4 regions of the Pseudoalteromonas sp. NC201 genome follow, and region 4 is predicted to be linked to each of the others. Evidence: predicted binding sites of a transcription regulator. Region 4 holds the regulator's gene; each other region holds the start of a gene.

Evidence for each region. Region 4 encodes sigma-54, which starts transcription at its own class of promoters, with help from an activator protein. Its sites were predicted from a motif close to GTTGGCACGNNNNTNGNNT; they were not measured.
Region 1: a site for sigma-54 is predicted at 2,579-2,597, ahead of PNC201_RS13730 (P-II family nitrogen regulator). Genes of this name have one in related genera too.
Region 2: a site for sigma-54 is predicted at 2,313-2,331, ahead of fliE (flagellar hook-basal body complex protein FliE). Genes of this name have one in related genera too.
Region 3: a site for sigma-54 is predicted at 2,707-2,725, ahead of PNC201_RS05685 (LPP20 family lipoprotein). Genes of this name have one in related genera too.

What each region holds. Positions count from the first base shown of each region.
Region 1 is NZ_CP022522.1:3,153,197-3,158,818, forward strand. Features, by position in the region: gene mrcB (penicillin-binding protein 1B) at 1-794, opposite strand, end outside; gene PNC201_RS13725 (ammonium transporter) at 956-2,185, opposite strand; gene PNC201_RS13730 (P-II family nitrogen regulator) at 2,199-2,537, opposite strand; gene PNC201_RS13735 (GGDEF domain-containing response regulator) at 2,727-3,956, opposite strand; gene PNC201_RS13740 (S10 family peptidase) at 4,233-5,622, shown strand, end outside.
Region 2 is NZ_CP022522.1:1,455,081-1,460,702, reverse strand. Features, by position in the region: gene fliG (flagellar motor switch protein FliG) at 1-210, opposite strand, end outside; gene fliF (flagellar basal-body MS-ring/collar protein FliF) at 203-1,921, opposite strand; gene fliE (flagellar hook-basal body complex protein FliE) at 1,942-2,274, opposite strand; gene PNC201_RS05930 (sigma-54-dependent transcriptional regulator) at 2,532-3,911, opposite strand; gene PNC201_RS05925 (sensor histidine kinase) at 3,908-5,008, opposite strand; gene PNC201_RS05920 (DNA-3-methyladenine glycosylase I) at 5,245-5,622, shown strand, end outside.
Region 3 is NZ_CP022522.1:1,403,488-1,409,109, reverse strand. Features, by position in the region: gene PNC201_RS05705 (chemotaxis protein CheV) at 1-360, opposite strand, end outside; gene flgA (flagellar basal body P-ring formation chaperone FlgA) at 501-1,208, shown strand; gene flgM (flagellar biosynthesis anti-sigma factor FlgM) at 1,281-1,604, shown strand; gene flgN (flagellar protein FlgN) at 1,597-2,025, shown strand; gene PNC201_RS05685 (LPP20 family lipoprotein) at 2,100-2,576, opposite strand; gene PNC201_RS05680 (flagellar assembly protein T N-terminal domain-containing protein) at 2,781-3,977, shown strand; tRNA gene PNC201_RS05675 (tRNA-Arg) at 4,086-4,160, opposite strand; gene PNC201_RS05670 (FlgO family outer membrane protein) at 4,494-5,135, opposite strand; gene PNC201_RS05665 (FlgO family outer membrane protein) at 5,146-5,622, opposite strand, start outside.
Region 4 is NZ_CP022522.1:420,126-425,747, forward strand. Features, by position in the region: gene rapZ (RNase adapter RapZ) at 1-57, opposite strand, end outside; gene ptsN (PTS IIA-like nitrogen regulatory protein PtsN) at 50-508, opposite strand; gene hpf (ribosome hibernation promoting factor) at 510-797, opposite strand; gene PNC201_RS01780 (RNA polymerase factor sigma-54) at 827-2,326, opposite strand; gene lptB (LPS export ABC transporter ATP-binding protein) at 2,373-3,098, opposite strand; gene lptA (lipopolysaccharide transport periplasmic protein LptA) at 3,098-3,640, opposite strand; gene lptC (LPS export ABC transporter periplasmic protein LptC) at 3,630-4,184, opposite strand; gene kdsC (3-deoxy-manno-octulosonate-8-phosphatase KdsC) at 4,181-4,732, opposite strand; gene PNC201_RS01805 (KpsF/GutQ family sugar-phosphate isomerase) at 4,732-5,622, opposite strand, start outside.

The sequences.
Region 1 (5,622 bases), 1.4 Mb from region 4:
ACCTTGCGGATTAAGGTGCGATCTCTGGTGAGATAAAAGTTCTTTGCGAGCTGTTGCGTAAGCGTACTGCCACCTTGCACAGTTCGCCCCGCTTTGATGTTGGCATACAGCGCACGCAAAATAGACAGCGCAGAAACACCATGATGTTCGTAAAAGTCTCGATCTTCTACCACCAGCAGTGTTTCTTTTAAAATATTAGGGAATTTATCGAACGGAACAAACTCTCTGTCTTGGCGCGATTCATTGCCGATCCGAGCAATCTGCACCGGCTCTAAGCGAGCGCCGGCTAAGCGCCGACCTTGATTATCAACAATATTGGCAAGCTTTTTACCAGCAAAATTAAGCGTAAAAATACGCGCCACTTCTGGGCCATCGTAGAATTCGAACGCGCGACGATGGATGGTGATTGTGCGACCTTGAACGATATATTGACCGGTACGGCTGATACGATTTACACGAGAATAGTTAAGCCGCTTCAGCTCCCACAGCACTTCATCCTCATTAAGGAATTGATCGGGGAAAAACTGCATCGATCTGGCATAAACCTGAACGGGAAGTTCCCACTTATTGCCCTCAAACTGCCGGCTTATTTTGGCGTCTAAGTAGATGATATAAATTGCAACAAGGAATATCGCCGCAATAGTCCCTTTCCAAAAGAAAGACCACAACGTGCTCAGTACACGGCTTTTAACTCTTTGCATCTTAGAACCGTTTTGCTGGGTATTGTTTTTACGCGAAGTGTTCGCTTTGACGTTTGATTTGTTGGCAGGTTTTCGTTTCTTTTTATCCGTCATGACCCAAGTAAAACTAAAAAATGAATCGCAAGATGGTAGGGTAACCTAAATTAACAACTGCTGAAAGTAGAATAATATATATAAAGAAAAGTGAGCCCTGTTGGACTCACTTTGTTTAGACAACGAGAACTTTACAATATTGACTGAGAGCCAAATTGGTATTATTGTCCGCGAACTGTCACGAACTCGGGATAGGCATCTACGCCGCAATCATGTTGATCCATACCGCTTAGTTCTTCTTCTTCGCCAACGCGGATCCCCATGCTCGCTTTCAATACACTCCAGACAATATAAGAAGCAATGAAAACAAAACCTAAAATAGTGATAAGTCCCACAGCCTGACCTTGGAAAGTAGCGTCTGAGTTTGAAAATGGCACCATCATCACACCTAGCGCACCACATATACCGTGAACAGAGATAGCACCGACAGGATCATCAATTTTTGCCTTATCTAGTGCAACGATACTAAACACCACCAATGCACCGCCTATGGCACCGAGAATAAGCGCTAATACAGGTGTTGGAGAGGCAGGCTCAGCGGTAATAGTCACCAGACCTGCTAGCGCACCATTAAGTACCATAGTTAAATCCGCCTTGCCCCACATTAATTTACACACCAACAGTGCAGCAACCGCACCTGCCGCCGCCGCCGCATTGGTATTTAGCATGATTTGGCTGACCGCGATGGCATTTTCTTTGTCGGCAAGGAACAGTTGAGAGCCACCGTTAAAGCCAAACCATCCCATCCACAAAATAAAGGTGCCTAGTGTAGCCAGTGGCATGTTGGAACCAGGAATTGGGTAAATCTCACCATTTTTGCCATATTTTCCTTTGCGCGCACCAAGTAACAGAACACCCGCTAGTGCCGCAGCAGCACCGGCACCATGCACAATGGCTGAACCGGCAAAGTCAACAAAGCCAAGCTCAGATAAGAAACCACCGCCCCACGTCCAATAGCCTTCTAACGGGTAGATAAAACCAGTTAACACCACACAAAATGCTAAAAACGCCCACAATTTCATACGCTCGGCAACAGCGCCAGAGACAATTGACATAGCCGTTGCAACAAATACCACTTGGAAGAAAAAGTCGGATTGCAGTGCATGGTCGGCATCATCAGCAGCACTGCCAATGAGCGCACCAAGACTTGGTAAAACCCCACCTTCGGCATTATCGACATACATGATGTTGTAACCAATAAGCAGATACATAGTACAAGCAATGGCGTACAGTGCGACGTTCTTGGTAAGGATTTCAGTGGTATTTTTTGAGCGTACTAATCCCGCTTCAAGCATAGCGAATCCGGCAGCCATCCACATAACTAAAACACCAGAGATCAAAAAGTAAAAGGTATTTAATGAAAATTTTAGTTCTATTATTGTATTTTCCATTGCTTGGCTCCCCTTAAATGGCTTCTTCATCAAGTTCGCCGGTACGGATCCGAACAACTTGATCTAAGTCGTAAACAAAGATTTTTCCGTCACCAATTTTTCCAGTGAACGCAGCCTTTGTAACCGTTTCCACAACACGCTCGGCGTTTTCGCTTAACGTCGCAATTTCTATTTTTATTTTTGGAATGAAATCGACTTGATATTCTGCACCGCGATACAGTTCGGTATGACCGCGCTGACGTCCAAACCCTTTAACGTCAACAACCGTCATACCTTCAATCCCTAGATCGGCTAACGCTTCACGTACCTCATCAAGCTTAAATGGTTTTATTATTGCACTTATCATTTTCATGCTGAGTCCCCTTAGGACAGTTGATCCTGTTGTATGCAGTAATCCAACCTTTATGCCAAATTTTTTATTCCTTAATTAACAATGAATTAAAGTGGGAGGTGGAATTTCACGCATAAAAAATGCACCATCTAGGTGCATTGATATTAAGTCTGAACTGAGTTGGTGCATAAACACCCAAATAACGAAAAGCTAATGCGCGATAACGCAATTTCGTTGTTTGTCCTTCGCTTTGTAGAGCGCCTTATCTGCCTTGCGCATTACTTCGCTTAAACTCTTTGATTGGCAAGCCGCGAGGCCAATACTGATGGTGCAATAATGCTTACCCTCAGGAATTTTGAATGCTTGCTGTGCAAGGCGCTCTCTAAAGTCTTCTAGCATGTGCTTTGCCATCTTCATATCTGAGCTTGGAATAAGCAAAGCAAACTCTTCCCCACCAATACGTGCGACAATGTAGTGACCAAATGCACTACGCAGTAAATCAGCAACTTGTTTAAGTACATCATCACCGCTTTCATGACCATATTGATCATTAATAGACTTAAAGTGATCGAGGTCTAACAATGCCAATATATGCTGGCTCGGTTTGTTCTTGATTAAACGCTCTGCTTGCTGACAAAAATAGCGGCGGTTATAAAGCCCTGTTAAATAGTCTCGATGCGCATATTCTTTGATTTCTGCGATCAAATTGAGCTGTTCCATCGTCTGCATGATACGACAATGAAACTCTTCACTCATAAAAGGTTTTGCCAAAAAGTCATTGGCGCCGTATTTGATAAACTTTGCTGACAAGCCATGACTTCCTGCGCCAGACAGACCAATAATCGCCAACTCATCTCGTCCACGACTATTACGAACGGATTTTACCAACTCAAAGCCATCCATCGTCGGCATCGCAAAGTCCGTCAGCAGTAGCTTAATTTCATGGTCAGATAGCAACATCTCCAATGCCTGTTCGCCATCTTGCGCCTCAAGCACTGTAAATAATTGCTTTTCAAGCATCTGCTTCATTACCGCTCGACTGATCACAGAATCATCGGCGATCAGCGCCTTGCAACCTTGGTTTCTCAATAGTCTAGATGCTAACTTGACCGCGTATAGGTATGAATCGCGGTTATCTTTAATCACATAATCCACCACACCCATTTCAAGCATTTGCTGGCGGCTATATTCATCTATTTTTGAGGTCAACACCACGGTGGGTATTTTGTGGCTAAGCGTGAGCTGCACGACCTCTGCGTCCATCGCATCGGGCAGCGTTAAATCTACCAGCGCCAATGTATATTGGTGCTGTGCTAAGAAGTCCTTACTTTCCTTGAGGGACCAAGCAAAATCGATTTCGACATCTAGATGCTGAGCAGCAAGGTGTCGCAATACCTGTTGTACGACTTTACTGTCTTCAACAATTAAAATTCTTTGCATGGATTGAGATCTCTTAAGTACAACGAGAAGCGCAGTGAAACAAGAATTTAACGAGGCTAAATACTTTATTACTACATAATTAAGTATTAAATATACGCGAATCTTGCACTAAAAAAAACCAAATCGGCTCAAATTCGTTACTTTTCGATAAACGAGGTTACAACAGCCTATTTTTCAAACCTGCCGTTTTTTTTGTTGAGTTTGTCTCAACGGCTTTGAATTTCAGATGAAATACTTCTTTAATGCAGACATACCTAATGCAATACCGAGGAAGCAATGAAAAAACTACTACCACTATTGCTCGTGAGTTGTGCCCTACTCTCAGCACCAAGCATAGCTGAAGAGCACAACCGCGCAATTGAGATAGATCATAAAATAACAACTGAGCATAGAGCCGAAATAAAAGGTGAACGTATTAACTACACCGCGACAACAGGCACGCAGCCGGTGTGGAATGAAAACGGCGACGCAGTTGCAACGTTGCATTACACCTACTACAAGCGCACAAAAATCAAAGATATGAGCAAACGTCCGCTGCTGATCTCATTTAACGGTGGTCCGGGCTCTGCTTCCGTGTGGATGCACATTGCCTATACTGGCCCAAGAGTATTAAAAATTGATGACGAAGGATATCCACTGCAACCTTACGGCTTGAAAGACAACCCATATTCAGTGCTAGATGTTGCCGATATTGTTTATGTAAACCCAGTCAACACAGGTTATTCTCGCGTACTCAAAAATGCTGAAGGTAAATATCCGAGTAAAGCCGAACAAACAAAGATGTTTTTTGGCGTCAACGCGGACGTGAAGTACTTAGCCGAATGGCTCAATACATTTATTCATCGCAATGAGCGTATGCTTTCTCCTAAGTACCTGATTGGTGAGAGCTACGGCACGACTCGAGTGTCAGGTCTTGCGCACGCGATGCAAAACAATCAGTGGCTTTATCTCAATGGCGTGGTGTTGGTATCTCCTACAGAAATCGGCATTAAACGAGAAGGTCCGGTTGAAGTGGCAAACCGTTTACCGTATTACGCTGCCGCCGCTTGGTACCACAAAGCGCTGTCTTCTGAATTGCAAAATAAAGATTTACTCGAAGTACTTGCAGAGGTTGAACAATATACGGTTGATCAGTATCTTCCCGCACTCGCCAAAGGCGCATTTATCAGTGCCCAAGAAAAGCAAAGTGTGACACAGGCCGTTGCTAAATATAGTGGCTTAAGCGAGCGCTTTGTAGCTCAAAACAACCTAGATATTCCTACTGCGGCATTTTGGAAAGAGCTATTGCGTGAGCGTGGCTATACCCTAGGTCGGTTGGACTCACGCTATCTTGGTATTGATAAAAGAGACGCTGGTTCTCGCCCTGATTATTGGCCTGAGCTGACCTCTTGGTTGCACTCATTTACGCCAGCGATTAATCATTACTTCGCTACAGAACTCAACTATAAAACCGATGTAAAATATAATATGTTTGGTTCAGTTCACCCTTGGGATAGCAGCGATAATAATGTCGGTGAACAATTACGATTAGCGATGGCACAAAACCCTTACCTAAACGTGATGATCCAGTCTGGCTACTACGATGGCGCAACGAATTACTTTGATGCCAAGTACAATATGTGGCAACTCGATCCGAGCGGAAAAATGCGTGATCGCTTAAGCTTTA
Region 2 (5,622 bases), 1.0 Mb from region 4:
GTGCACAGCTGCAATTTTAGCCTGAGATAGGTCATCCATGGAGGCCATCGCCATACCGACCTTTTGCACTTGCTTCGGCTCTAAGTGTTTCAAAATCTGAGCCGCATCTTCTTCAGTCAAACTAAGCAGTAAGATGGCAGCCTTGTCGACGCCATCTAGCTTGTCAACGTCAAAGGCTGCGGGCAATTGTTTTTGTTCTTGATCAGTCATCTTCTGTCAACCACGCTTTCACAACTTGTGATGAGAGTTCTGGTTCGTTAGCAACTAAGGCACGTACTGCTTTGAGTAAGTCCTCGTCGCCATGTAAGTCTGGCAATTGTAATCTACCGTCAGAAGAGAAGCCAACCGCAGACTCATCGAATTCGTTATTTAGCATATCGAGTGTACTGTCACCTAAATCTACACCACTGGTCAACGCATCTTCATCAAAATCTTCAAGCGTATCATCTGGGTAAATTAGACGCTTAAGCATAGGTCTTACTACCGCTAAGATTAGCACAATGATCACTAAGGTACCTGCTGCAAGACGGATTGTCTTTTGGAACCAATCTTGCTCCCAAAGTGGTATCTCTTGCATTTCAGTGAGGTCTTCACGCACGAATGGCACAGTCACTACCTCTAGTGCATCACCTCGCTGCATATCAAAGCCCACACCACCTTGTAGCAAACGACGGATGTTATTTAGCTCTTCTTGCGTACGCGGCGCCATTGCCATGTTACCTTCAGCATCAGGTTTTGCGAGGTAGTCAACGGCCACACTCACACTGATCCGGCGAATAACACCTGTTTGCTGACGTTTATGGCTAATAGTGGTGTCTAATTCATAGTTACGGGTTGCTTCTTTTTGATTACTGCTTGGTGTTGCACTTTGACCATTGCCGCCTTGCCCAGCAACCTCTGGGATATTTGAGTTCACTGGAGGCTGATTAGTCAGCGCACCCGGAATACCGACAGCTAAACCACCAATATTATTTTCTTCATACGTTGTTTCGCTGCGAACCGCAGGTAAATCTGGGTTATAACGTTTTTGCGTTTCTTCAACTGCGCTGAAGTCCATCGTTAAGTCGACCTGCGCGGTAAAGTTACCAAGACCTACAGTTGGGATCAGGATGCTATCAATTTTTTCTAGATATTCTTGTTCACGCTTACGTTCGATTTCATACTCTTTTCTCGAGCGCGCAGCTAAAGAGTCTTGAGAACCAGAGTTGAGTAGACGACCGTTTTGATCGGTGACAGTCACGCGTGAAGGCTCTAGGCCTTGTACCGCTGATGCCACAATGTCTACGATTGAATCAACTTCTTCGCCGCCAAGCGTTTTGCCACGTTTAAGGGTAATAACTACGGTTGCAGAGGGCTTTTTCTCGCGACGTGCAAAGACGTTTTCTTTTGGAATTGCAAGTAACACTTTTGCACGATTTACGTCTTGTAACTCTTCAATTGTTCTCGCAAGTTGTTGCTCACGGCTATGTTTTAAGCGCTCTCTTTCAAGACGTTGGCTAACACCAAAACCCATATCTTGCATCAGAATATCAGTGCCAGAACTCGGAGACTGGGTAAAACCGTCACGCGCCATGCGTAGTTTTATGTCTTGATAGTCCGACTCAGCGACTAAAATGATATTACCATCTAATTGGTATTCAATTTTCTGTTGGTCTAAAAAGTCTAACGTTTCGACGAGTTCTTCTGTTGGGTATTTACCAAGTGGGCGCATATCTGGTTGGCGCGCCCAAATGATAATAAAGATTGCGATTGCTAAACAAATAGCAAGGGCAATAACCAGAGTAACCTGGCGCAACATATCAACACCGCTTAGCGCACTGAAGTAGCCTGATTTTTGCTCTTGTTGCTCATCCGATCCGCTGTCATTATTCAGCGCTGCATCGGAAAGCGTAAGATCTGTTGATTGATTAGTAGCCACGATTACTCTCCACAGTCACTCAATTAAACTGGCATGCTCATGATTTCTTTATAGGCCTCAACAAGTTTATTACGAACTTGCACTGTTGCCTCAAAAGCGACCGACGATTTTTGTTTCGCTATCATGGCTTCTGCTAGAGAAACGCTTCTGTCACCCATTTCAACAGCGGTGACTTTTTGTTTCGCTTCTTGTTGTAAGCCATGAACCGTATTAAGTGCGTCTGAGAGTAAATCGCCAAACTGAGCCGACGAAGATGCCGCCGTCTTAACCGGCTGCACTGATGGCTGTGTGTTTCTCGTCGCTTCTGCAGCCATTGCCTGCATTTCTTGAAATAGCGCTGATGATTGTACTTTCATGATGCTTTACTCAAAATAACTCTTAGTTACCTGTAATAAAGCAGAAAACGTGCCAACTTAAAATCGTTAATTTTCAGTATGTTGAAATATTTTTAGCATGTCGAAAAATTGGCAGTGCATAGAAGTGAAAACTAGGCGCCTAAGATCTGCTGATCTTTATAGGCACCTAATTAAATTCGAATTAACAGATAAAGCTTAACCTGAGGTTTGGATAAGCAATGAGCTAACTCATTGTTTTTAAGCTCAGCTAACTTAGGTTAAGCGGGTAGTGCAATCCCTAAATCTCGCATTTTTGCCAGCTTATAGCGAAGTGTGCGAGGACTCATACCTAACACCTCCGCCACCTCTTTACGTTTACCATTAAACTTTGCTAGCGTATCTAAAATAATTTGGTGTTCTTTATCCTGTAACTCATCTTTATAGCTAATGATTTCATCCTCACCTTGAGAGCGCTCCATTAAAGCTGATGCTTCATGATTTACAAGTGGTGCAGACTCAATCAAAGCCATCGGTGAGAAATTTTCGATAAAAATATCATCTTCTTGAATTTCATTACCTTGGAACAAAATCAGGGCACGTTGAATAACGTTGTCTAGCTCTCTTACGTTTCCAGGCCAACTGTGTGAACTGAGCTTGCGCTTTGCACCGCTGCTTAATATAGGTGTTGGCTTGCCTGCTTTTTGCGTATGTCTTACCAACAAATGCTCGGCTAACACTGCGATATCACCCGCTCTGTCCTTCAGTGGCAACCACTCTAGTGGGAAAACATTGAGGCGATAATATAAATCTTCTCTAAATACCCCATCCTCCACCGCTTCTTTTAAATCGCGGTTACTGGTTGCCAACACTCTGACGTCCAGTGAAATGGTTTTTCTGCTACCTAAACGCTCTACCTCGCGCTCTTGTAACACGCGAAGTAATTTTGCTTGTAATCCCAAATCCATCTCTGTGATCTCATCAAGCAAAATCGTTCCCTTTTGTGCTTGCTCAAATTTTCCAGGACACGCCTGAATGGCACCTGTAAATGCCCCCTTTTCGTAACCAAACAGGGTCGCTTCGAGCATATTTTCTGGGATTGCAGCGCAGTTAATTGCGATAAAGGGCTCATCTGCTCTGTCGGATTTATCGTGAATATAGCGAGCCAACACTTCTTTACCTGAACCGCTCGGTCCAAGTACCATAACGCTGGCATCCGACTTAGCTACTTTTGCAGCCAGTTCAAGTAGTTTAATACTCTTTGGATCGGCAACAATGGGGCCGTCTGTCTCTTTTTCCTTCTCAGGTAGATAACGTCCAACCATATTGAGCAATACTTCAGGCGCAAATGGCTTAGCCATATAGTCGATGGCACCCAATCTCATCGCTTCAACCGCATCATCAATGGTCGCGTATGCTGTCATCATCAATACCGGTAATTCGGGATAGTTGAGTTTAATGGTCTTTAACAAGTCAAGCCCACTCATGGCACCCATTTGCACGTCACTCACAACCAAAGAAAAGGCTTCTTGCTTTAGCAATAAAACGGCTTGTTCCGCACAACTTGCTTCTACGCACTCGATATTTGAAAGCTGCAATGTATCAATGAGTGCTTCTCTTAAACCAGCATCATCTTCAACAACTAAAACTCTGTTACTCATAGTTCCTCCGCCTCAATTAGTGGTAGTACCAAACTAAAACGTGCGCCCTTACCTTCAACATTGTCTGCCTGCGCAAATCCTTTGTGCGCGTTAGCGACCGAATTAACCACCGCAAGTCCTAGCCCAGTCCCCTGCGACTTAGTTGTAAAAAATGGTTCAAACAACTTGTCTACTAAGGTTTCATCGATGCCAGGTCCATTATCAACAACTGAGATACGTACATACTCGCCACACGGCTCGCGCTCTGCATTAAGTTCAATGTGTGCCGCACTGCCAATTATTTGAATACTGTTGTGGATCAGGTTTTGGATCGCACTTGCAAGCGCAGTACGATTACCTAATATTTCGATATCTGGCTCGGGTAAAAATGCTTCCAACTTTGCTTGGTTAAGCTCAACCATAGCGTCAGCACCCGCTTTGACTTCACTCAATAACTGTTGCATTGACACTCGCTCAACCACTTGTTGTTCACCGCTTTTAGCAAACAGCAGCATGTCATTAACTTGGCTTTCTAAGTCTTTTAACCGAGACATCAACTTATCGTGAAACTTTTCTCGAGAAGCCGAAGGAAGATTAGCCGCACCTAGATTTGCACCATATAACATCGCAGCCGATAACGGCGTACGCACTTGATGCGCCAATGAAGCAACCATTTTTCCCAACGCACTTAACCTTTGCATATGCGCAACACGACTTTGGAGTCGGCGCGTTTCGGTAAGATCTGTCATCAAAATGAGTTGCCCAGGTTCCGGTGTTAGCGCGGTTATATCTAACTTAATTCTTCTGCCATCTTTAAGAGAGACTTCATGACCATCGTCCTGCTGTGGTCGAAATGAACGCTGAATAACGCTAAACCACTTTTCACCTTCGAGTGGTTCACCCAACATATCCATCGCGATTTGATTCGCCTTGGCAATCATACCTTGACCATCAAGTACCACAACACCTGCAGGCATAGTATCAACTAGATGACTTAACCAACTCGCCTGCTGTCTAAGGTCGCTCAATTCACCAACGTAGGCTTCTTGCAGCAAACAGGGATTGTAGCGATTCGTCGTTGGTACAAATTGTGGATTAATAACATGTGCTAATGCCATTTTTCCGCTCTCTTAAAAATAAACTCAATGGATAAAAGCAAAAAACGATCCAACTTTATATTTGATATAAAACATAGAGTTACAGAACACTTAACAATATCAATTTATTGACACTGTTTTTATATACAGCATTATGCTAGAGTTTTTGAAAGCCAAATGTGAAGCCGCAATGAGTAGTTGGCGTAGTAAATCATTTAGCTTATTCATATTCACAATTAGATAGAAGAGAGCCAACAATGACAATACGATGCGGCTGGGTGGACGAGAGCAAACCCGATTATGTTGAGTACCATGATAAGGAATGGGGAAGACCTGTACTGGATGACCAGAGCTTGTTTGAGTTTATCACATTGGAATCTGCGCAAGCTGGCTTAAGCTGGTATACCATTTTAAAAAAACGTGAAGGCTATAGAAAAGCATTCCACGATTTTGATGTACATAAAGTGAGCCAGATGACAGAGCAAGATATCGAGCAGCTATTAGCATTTGACGGAATTATCAGAAACCGCGCAAAAATCGCAGCAACGATAAACAACGCTAAGCGATTTATTGAAATTCAGCAAGAGTTTGGCAGCTTTGCAAAATACCAGTGGCAATTTGTTAATTACAAGCCT
Region 3 (5,622 bases), 980 kb from region 4:
TATTTTTTCCCAGTTCATATTCACAATGCGTTCTACCGCACTGACTAAAAAGCCTTGAACTGAACGGTTGTATTCCGCAATTACAATAAAACAATTGCGAATATCTTGAATAGGAGGCCCACCAACCGCAAGTGACATGTCAATTACGGATATTGTTTGGCCTCGAATATGAGCAACCCCTCGAATCAAAGGGTTTGACTTGGGCATGCTTGTCAATGCTGGACATTGAAGCACTTCTCGGACTTTGAAAACGTTAATGCCGAAGCGCTGTCGACCTTGAAGTCGAAAAAGTAATAGCTCGAGACGGTTTTGTCCAACCAGCTGTGTACGTTGGTTAACCGAGTCTAAAATACCTGCCATTTCAATCTCCTACTGTATAAACCGCTAATCGGAACGATCTTTGCTTCGACTCTGATATGGTTTACCACCCTTGATTAGGTGCAGTTATTAAAGCAGAATCTTTATACCTTGTTTCACCCCATAAGCATAGTCGAAACATCATGAGTTTGTTAAAAAAAACCCATTACATTCAGTTTTTTTGTTTGTTCGCTTATTTTATAGGCGTTGACTATGGTTATTGTCAGCAATATGACAACAAAACTTTAGAACAAAGCGCAATAGAATTTGTTGAACCAAATGTAGAGCAAGATCCCGACAGCCAGCTATCACTAACTGCTATACCACTTGATTCAAGAATTCCAGCAAGGGATTGTCAATCGCCGTTGCAATATAGTACAGCAATGACTCCGCCTTTTGACACTCAAGTGACAGTACAAATTAGATGCAACGATACCCTCAGCTGGACTCAATACGTCCACGTGCGTATCGATCACCTCTTCCCTATTTTAGTTAGCGCGACCATGTTAGAAAAAGGCCGTGTTATTCAGGATGGCGATGTGAAAATAGAGTATCAGCCGAAACGTTTTCGTAGAGTTTCCTATATAGAAGATAAGTCGATACTAATAGGCAGTAGAAGCAAACGTAATATCAGAGAAGGTCAAGCCTTTACTCAGGCTCATATTTGTATGGTCTGCAAAGGCGATACGGTGACGATTATTGCTAAATCAGGTGGGCTTGTGATCAAAACTCAAGGAGAAGCGCAGCAAGATGGCAACCGTGGTGAACTTATTAATATTAAAAACGCTCGCTCTGGCAAAACCTTACGTGCTAGAGTAATAGAAGTGGAAACAGTAGAGGTGAATTTATAAAAAATTTGCTAAAGTAATACTATTAAACGCCGATAACAAGGCTGAGAGTATAATTTTATTGGGTCTACAATCATGGTTAATCAAGTTAACGGTCAGAATCAGTCTACATCCGTTGCTAATAATGTTAAGCAACAGAAGGCTGAATTGCAAAGAAATGATGCTAATAGTGCGTCAGTTAAATCACCAGCTACACCGAAAGCAGCTGCGGATTCAGTGAGCCTGACTCCACAAGCGCAACAGCTGAAAACGGTCAACGAAAAAGCGCAGCAGTCATCAGGCTTTGACGACAAGAAAGTCGAAGAACTGAAAAAAGCGATTGCAGAAGGCAAGTATCAAGTTGACGCGGAAAAACTAGCCAAAAACATAGCTGCATTTGAGTTCGAAATATATGGATGATTTGGTTCGGCTCTGCCACCACAAACTTTCAGAACAAATCTCGACGCTAGAAGCGATGACCCAGCTTCTGGCTCGTGAGCTTGACGAGCTCGCGTCTCGGCGTGGCGACAACTTAAAAGAAATCGCTCGTGAAAAGCTAACTCTCATTTCAAAACTGCAAAAGCTCGACAATGAATTGTCAAAAACTGAGTCTCACGTCTTTGAAAGCAGTGAAGTAGCCCCGCTCGTTGCTAAAGTGCGAGCACTACTCAGTGAGTGCCAAACCAAAAATGAAATCAATGCTAAAACGGCTCATCAGGCTAATGTAAGCACACGTGAACTAAAAGGGATCTTAATTGGCGCACCAACTTCGATTACATATGGTCAAGATGGCAGCGTGAAAAGTAGCGACAGTGAATTGGTACGTAACCTAAAGGCGTAGCCACGCCTGTCGTATTTTAGTATTGAAGAACAATCGAAGTGAAGCGCATTAAGTAAGCGATATGTGATGAGTGCTTACTTAAAGCTATAAGATATCTTCTTAATTTTCTGCGGCTTGACTTGAGTAATATACAAATCATAAACGCGTTTCATATCAAGCTCTAACTCCGTCGCGTAAGTATCACCAACTGCGTAACTTTTCAGCACCTTAGCCCCACGAACAAGTCCATTTACTTGGCTCTTAAGACCGTCGTTTTGCGCAACCGCTCCTTTTACCGTAATAGTGGATGTCAAATTCTGGCCATACAGTTGCTCAGCCAATTCACGATACGCTTCTAATTTTGACACTTTAATGGCCATTAGCTGCTTCTCACCCGCAGTTTTACCCGGCTGAGCACTCAAAGGAGCGTACCCCACAGCCCGTAAAACAGGAAAAGTTTCCGGTTGCACTGTTTCATATTCAATATGCTTATCAACGAGGCTTGAACAGCCGCTGAGCCCTGCTAGCGAACAAACCATAACAACTGAACTGATAGAATTAGTGATACGCATTTCACCACACTCCGCTACAATATATACCAATCAAAATTAAGCACTTCCCCAACATCTTGGTCTCGCAAGGGTTGTCGTGGTTTCATTGAGTATTGGCAAGAAATAAAATTAACTTTCATAATGTATGATTATGCACGAACCTTGCCAAAATTTGGCACAGGTATTGCTGAGTTGAAGAGTAGTTTTTGATCTGGGCATTTAAACATGAAAAAGCAATTCGCGACCAGTCTATCACTGTTGTGTATCACCCTGGTTCATCCAGCTTATGCTGAATGGTTTGAAGTTACCGGCATAGCTGACGTTAAAAATGGCGACCATCAAAAAGCCAAAAGAAAGGCGGTAAATGACGCCATCACACAAGCTTTGCTGTTTTCTGGCGCTTCGGTGAGTAGTGTGCAAACCGTCACCGATGGTGTACTCACCCAAGATCAACTTAAGATCCGCTCAAATGCTGAAATCCAAAGTGCCAACGTAATTGCTGAAGCAAAAGTTGGTGACTCATGGCAGGTGACATTACATATCGATATTACCCCACAGAGTGCTCAGTGCCCTACTAGTGCTTACGACAAACAGGTTGCAGTCACACAAAGTCAGTTAAAAAATAAACACCAAGCAACACTAGGTCAAATTTTTGACATAAATAAAGCGGTGAGCGAGCGCCTATACCAGACAATGTCTGAACAAAAGTTGAGCTTAGAACCTGTTCCTTATTTCGCACAGACCATAGACGTTAACCGCTTTTTCAGCCAGCGGTTTGATTATAATGAACAGCTAATCGAGACCATTACGGCAAATACGAACAGCCAATTTGTATTACTGAGTCAAATTACTGATATTGCAGGTGTCGATAAACTTAATAGCGACTTCGCATTTTGGCAAAGTGATAAATATTTAAGAAGCTTCAAGGTAGACTTTGCGCTGTTTGATGCACTTTCTCATGAAAGGGTGTGGCAAAAGCAATATGCCACTCAAGGCGTGTGGCCGTTTAAGAAGACCAAATTAATTGATGTGTACAGTGAGCGCTTTTGGCAGACAGATTATGCTGATGAGATCCAAACCACGCTGACACAAATCGCAACTGATTTAAACGCAGCGGTGGCCTGCTTACCAACCAACGGCAAAATCCTACATATCGATGATGAACAAGTCGTTATTAATTTGGGCCGCATGCATGGCTTAGAGAATGGCCAGATCCTTAACGTAGCGCATAGTAATCCGCTGACTAATATCGATGGTAAAATATTTATGCATCAAATTAAAACCATTAATAAACTGCAAGTGATCCAGGTGAATGCGCAAAACGCCATTGCGGTAAATATCAGTAATCGCCCACTTCACAATGTGCAAATTAATGATTTGGTTGAAATTCAAATAGAAAATGAAAATGAGTTTGAACTGTAAGGTTAAGACTACCTATGACGCTGACAAGATTTTCGACGACTTTACACACTCTACATCATGCTTCCGCCGCCCATTTACTTTGGTAATTCCACGCAAAAGTGATACCAATGGCGTCCCCAGTAGGAATCGAACCTACATCTAAGCCTTAGGAGGGCCTTGTTTTATCCATTAAACTATGGGGACAATCTCTAAAGTCAGATAACAATCGCCTTTTTTGACCTTCACTAGCGGGATCTGCGGTACTTAATACCAATGAAAGTCGAGAATTGTTGATTCTCTGTTGTACTGCATCTCAGTGACTTCGCTTTAGTATACTGATCTTAATGAACTTTTAAAGGTTAATAGTCAATTTATTCGCGGTAATAAATGAGCTGGCTCAGTAGGTGAATACGCAGCAGTTAAGACCCACTACTGCGCTATCAGTTACTTCACTTGAGGTGTGAATAAGAAGTAGGATAGTTCTTCGTTTAATAAAACCTAAACGGTATTTTCTTCTAAAAACCGCTATTTGAAGTACTACCTTGCAGCGGTTGCCTGATCATCAAGGATAAAATACGGGATGGTCACCACCGTGCTTGCGATCACTAAGTTAGTGTTAAACTCTAACAATCTTGCATTTACCTCCACGCCTCGTGGACGGTAAACCATAGTGCCTGTGAGCAAATGGCTGGGAGATTGCGTGTTTTTCAAGCGGCTTGCTTTACGCGAAAAAGTCAAGTCACCACTGGATGTCACTTCAATTTTCCCCAATGCTTTAAAGTCTAACGCTTGATAACCCAGCTTTTGCATTTGATGCATTAAGGACTCAGCCAATTGGTTTCCTAGCTGGTTTGTATCCCTTAATGATTCATTAAAGTTGACAAAACTGGCTACCGCTATCGACTCAGGCTTTTGCCCTAATACAGTATCTGACAGTTCCAACGCAATTTGATTGGCGTAGTTAGCAATTTCTTTGCGATGACGATAGCTAACGAAACCAATATCTTGCAATACCGAGGCTTGTGAATCTTCATTACGCTCTTGCTCTTCCATCATGGCATACAATATTTCCATGTCGGATTGCTGCGTTTCTGTAGGTTCGGAAGCCGTTTGTTTTGTCATTTCGCAGCCACCGAGTAATGCAAGTGTCGTCGCGAATAGCACTACATTTTTCATCATCGCCTCCGAATTAGTTCGCACGCTCTATACGAATGCCATCGTATGCCGCACCATCTTGTAGGGCGTTAACTACGTTTTGCGGTAAAAAGCCTTGAGCAGAACCCACGACACTTTTACTTCTAAGCCCAACCACTCTGGCATTAACCATAACCCCGCCCTGATGATTCACCAAAGTACCACCTAGCACATACAAAAAAGGATGGTCGTCAGATAGCTCTAAAAAGTCACGGCTAAAAATGAAATCGCCTTCAGGTGTCACCCGGATATAGTCTGTTGTTTTAAAGTCCACAACAGGGATCCCAAATGCATGAAGCTCATGGATAAAGCTTTCAGCCAACTGGTTACCCAGCAAGGAACCTTTATCAAATTCTTTATCTAAAAATACAAAGCTTGTCACTGCTACCGGCGTTTTCTCATTCACGTGTTTCAAGTTTGCAACCATGTCTTGCATAATAGACTGGACATAGTGAGTGACATTTTTACCAGC
Region 4 (5,622 bases):
AGAGCCTGAGCGGCCACTGATAATGATAAGCTCGAGTCCTTTTTCTTCATCACTCATCAAGTTCACCTTGGATCACTGCATATAACTCATCATCACTTTTTGCTTGCCTAAGCATTTTGCAAAAAGACTTGTCTTTGAGTGTATCAGCAATCGCCGCTAAGGTCTTCAGGTGCTGTTGATTATCACCTTCAGGTACGATGAACGCGACAAAAATATCGACAGGCTGCTTATCTATGGCTTCAAACTGGATCCCTTGCTCGCTGACAAGCACCATTGCAAGGATTTTATCCAAACCTTCAAGTCGACCATGGGGAATGGCAATGCCTTTACCGATCCCTGTGCTGCCTAATTTCTCTCGCGCCATTAAGGCGTCCAAGATAGCATGCTGACTGGTATTTGGAATTTGGCTATGAGCCAGTTCGCTGATGTATTCTAAAATACGTTTTTTGCTATTAAAAAGGACCGCAGCTTTACTGCAGTCCTTGTTCACTAATTCACTTAATTTCATCTTAGTGTCGAGTGAGCTTCTCTTTGTGTTTAATAACTTGACGATCTAGCTTGTCGATAAGGCCATCAATTGCGGCATACATATCTTGATGCTCTGTTGATGCAAATAGCTCGCCGCCGTTTACGTGTAATGTTGCTTCTGCTTTTTGTACTAGTTTCTCGACATCAAGGATCACATGCACATTATTGATATGATCAAAGTGCCTTTCTAGCTTCGCAAACTTGTTGGTGACATAGTCTCTTAATGAGTCAGTAATTTCTACATGGCGACCAGTTAGATTTAGTTGCATAAGCATTTTTCCTTCTTGGGTTTTACGTCTTATATCAAGCTTTTACGCTGATTTGACGGTGGAATGGCTAGGGATTCACGATATTTTGCAATCGTACGTCTCGCTACCTTAATTCCTTGCTCAGCTAAGATATCTGCAATTTTGCTGTCACTCAATGGCTTCGCGGTATTCTCTGCAGCTATCAGCTTTTTGATAAGTGCTCTAATTGCTGTAGAAGAGCACTCACCTCCATTTTCCGTACTTACATGGCTAGAGAAGAAATACTTCAGCTCAAATATTCCCCGAGGTGTATGCATGTATTTTTGTGTTGTCACACGGGAAATTGTGGACTCATGCATCTCAACCATTTCAGCAACATCATTTAGCACCATAGGGCGCATTGCTTCGGGGCCATGTTCAAAGAATGCCTGTTGTTGTTGCACAATGCAATTGGTAACTTTTAATAAAGTATCATTTCGGCTTTCTAAGCTTTTAATAAACCACTTTGCTTCTTGTAAATGTGAGCGAATAAACTGACTATCCGTACTGGATTTCGCCGTTCTAGACATCGCAGCGTAATGGTCATTTACTCTTATTTTAGGCATAGCATCAGGATTTAGCTCTACGACCCAACGACCTTTTACTTTTTTCACCGATACGTCAGGGATCACATATTCAGGCTCTTCATGAATAATGCTTGCCGCAGGCTTTGGGTTAAGGCTATGTATTAACGTCATGACCTCTTTGAGATCGGCTTCTTTAAGGCGCGTTTTCTTAGCCAAAGTTCGATAGTCACGGCTGGCAAGCAAGTCGATATGCTCTGTCAGGATCATTTTTGTTTCGGCAATCCATGGGGTATCTGGGGCGAATTGGTTTAGCTGAATGCATAAGCATTCTTGTAAACTACGCGCTGCGATACCGACAGGGTCAAAAAGCTGAATGCGTTTGAGTACGGCTTCGACTTCATCTAGCTCAATAGGCTCTTCGCTATTCTCGTCATTAATGCTTTCTAAAATGTCTTCGCAAGACAGTGTTAGAATGCCTGACAGGTCGACCGCTTCAATAATCGCAATCGCAATAGCTCTATCTGTTGGACTAAATGGTGTCAGTTCGAGTTGCCACATGAGATAATCGTGGAGAGATTCAGAGGTTTCCCCTTGATAAACATTATCGTCATCGGGAAGTGGACCTGAGCTTGCAGCAGGCGCTGCACTCATATACTCGTCCCAAGTGACATCCATGGCAAGGTCATCGCTCACAGTGTCTTTGCTCATGGCGGTATCTGAGTCTATCTCATAGTCACTAACCTGCGTTTCATCGGCTGAATCTTGATTGTCGTCAGCACGGCTCTTTTCTTGGCTGTGTTGGTCAGCGTTTTCGCCGTCAGTATTATCACCTTCTTCCACTTCCAACAATGGATTGCTGTCTAATGCTTCTTGTATTTCTTGTTGCAGATCCAATGTACTAAGCTGCAGCAAGCGAATGGCTTGTTGCAGTTGCGGAGTCATTGTAAGTTGCTGCCCCATGCGCAGCTGTAATGATTGCCTCATGTATCTCTAACAATCCTTTTTAACAGTTATTAATACTACGTCTTAACTATAGCTTGAATTGTTCGCCTAGGTAGACATCTCTTACGGTTTGATCTGCCAAAACATGTTCTGGCGTGCCTGCAGCGATTAACTCACCATGTGAAACGATGTAGGCCTTTTCACATACGTCCAGTGTTTCTCTAACGTTATGATCGGTGATAAGCACACCGATACCACGGTTTTTTAGGTGCTCTATGATTGTCTTTATATCTAACACCGAAATAGGATCAACACCAGCAAAAGGTTCATCTAACAGGATAAACTTAGGGTTTGCGGCTAAAGCACGAGCAATTTCGACTCGTCTTCTTTCGCCTCCCGACAATGCCATGCCCTGTGAGTCGCGAATGTGTTGAATATTAAACTCATCCAGTAACTCGTTTAGTTCAGCTTCTCTTTCAACTTTAGATAAGTCTTTTCGAGTTTCTAAAATCGCCATCAAATTTTGATAGACCGTGAGTTTTCTAAAGATTGAAGACTCTTGCGGTAGATAGCCAATACCAAGTCGTGCACGGCTGTGCATCGGTAACAAAGTGATATCTTCGTCATCAATCTGAATATAGCCTTTGTCGCTTGGTACTAACCCTACAATCATGTAGAACGTAGTGGTTTTACCTGCACCATTTGGTCCTAATAAGCCTACAATACTGCCAGCCTGAACACTTAAACCAACATTTTTGACGACCTGACGACCTTTATAACTCTTTGCTAGACCAGTTGCTTTGAGCTCGCTCATTAATTGTTACCTTCTTCCTGCGCTTTTTTCTCTTTAGCGTCTTTTTTGTCATCAACAGGAACAAGGATGGTTCTTACTCGAGAGTCTTCTTGGTCTGAGCGCTCAGCGCTGATCAATTGCTTTTCAATGTCATAGGTGATGACTTGAGCATTGATTTTTTGCCCAGTTTGATTGATTTCAGCATCACCAGAAATCACTAGGGTTCCCTTCGCTACGTCGTAACGGATTTCATTTGCTTTGGCTTCTAGTAAGTTGCCATCGGGTTGACGTTCGCTAAAAGTGGCAGGGCTGCCAGTTGCCACAAGCAGTTGCTTGTTAATGCCGAGCTCCGCGCGGCGGTGGACCTCTAGGCGATCGGCATTTATCTTTCTGTTGCCATGAATAATAACAACATTCTGTTCAAAAATACCGATGTTGCTTTGCAGTTGAGCTTGCTGACGGCCAGCATCAATAATGACTTCATTTTGTTCTGCAGCAATTGCTAGAGTAGAACTTGCAAGCAAGCCGATGAAAACTAGTTTGTTAATGATTTTACTGGTCATAATAAATTGTCTTTGTGTGGTTGATGAGTTCGATCACTTGCTTTTGTAGATCCGCATGCAGTCCTTTACCTGTGATCCTAAGACTAGGACCGTTGATAACGACAGGGTGTTCCGACTTCATCAATTTTTGCTTAATTTCAACTCTTACATTATCGGCATTGATATCCGTGATCATGGCGTTAGGCGTTAAATTCTTTGCCAACACATTGCCCTCTAATATCAAGGTGTTGTTTTCGTATAGGGTTGCTTCTAATGCGCTTATTTGCCAATTCTGTTCACCGTTATATAAGGTGAAAATGGGCTTTTCAAAGTGACTAAAGCCAAGATCTTGATACAACTCCATCTTATCAGCAGTTACCTGATAGTTTAATAAGCCATTTTCACTATAGGTCGTTTGCTGAAGCGTGGTTGCAACATAATCGGGTTTAGCTAACGGTTCATCTTCTTTTGCTGGATCCGCCTCTGATGGATTAAACATGGGCGACCACATCCATACCATTAAAGAAGCGAAAACAATGAGTAAGATGACACGTAATACGGTCATGTACTTGATCCTTTGGAAGTCAATAAGTGATTTTGGCTGAGCATTAGAAGATCAGTTAGTTCTCTCACGGCACCAAAGCCACCTGGCATCAAGGTCGTGTAATGGGCGATATGTTTAACAAGAGGATGTGCATCATTGACGGCAACGGCAAAACCAACTCGTTCCATTACGGGTAGATCTGGGCCATCATCACCAATATATGCAATTTCGTCATCATTAAGGTTGAGCTTAGTCTTCAGTTCATCATATGCCACTAACTTGTTTTCTTGACCTTGGTAAATATAAGTTACATTTAAACTAGTCATGCGTTGCTGAACTATTTGTGAATGTCTACCTGTGATAACGGCGACTTCGATACCACTATCAATCAAGGCCTTAATACCAAACCCGTCTTTGGTATTAAATGCTTTCAGTTCTTCACCATTGTTACCAAGGTATATACGGCCATCTGAGAATACGCCATCAATATCGCAAATTAATAATTTGATTTGTTTTGCTTTTTCCCAAGCTTCAGTTGAAATCGTCTGATATAAATCTTCAAATTGCATTACAGCACCCCCGCTCTAAGTAAATCTTGCGTATTCAAGGCGCCAACCGGAATGTTGTTTTCGTTCACCACAATCAAGCCGTTAATCCGTTTGGTTTCCATAATATTGAGTACCTCAGCTGCGAGCATATCGGCGCGTGCCGTCGTACTTTTAGCCGTCATTACTTGCGTGATTGGGGTGGTGTGAATATCGACCTTTTGTTCGATAATACGGCGCAAGTCGCCATCGGTAAAAATCCCTTGTAATTGCGAGCTTTCATCTACGATTGCCGTCATACCTAAACTTTTTGCGGACATTTCAAATAAAGCTTCTTTGACTGTGCAGTGACTATTGACCATAGGGATTGCATCCCCTTGATGCATGACATCAGCAACGGTTAGTAGTAGACGTCTTCCCAAACTACCACCAGGGTGGGAAAGTGCAAAATCATCAGCCGTAAAGCCTCTGGCTTCAAGTAGCGCAACCGCGAGCGCATCACCCATCACTAGCGTAGCTGTGGTGCTGGCCGTGGGTGCAAGTCCTAGTGGGCAGGCTTCTTTTGATACTTTAACACAAAGGTGAACCGTCGCATTACGAGCCATTGTAGAGCTTGGGTTGCCTGTCATGGAAATAACGGGGGCCCCTAAGCGCTTAATTACAGGTAGGATTGAGATCACCTCTTGGGTTTCCCCTGAGTTGGAGATCATCAGTACCACATCATCTTTGGTGATCATACCTAAGTCGCCGTGACTTGCTTCACCTGGATGAACAAAAAATGCGGGGCTGCCAGTACTTGCGAGTGTCGCTGCGATTTTGTTACCGATGTGGCCGGACTTACCCATGCCAATCACGATGATGCGACCTTGACAGCCAAACATAATTTCACAGGCTTTTACAAATTGCTGATCAAC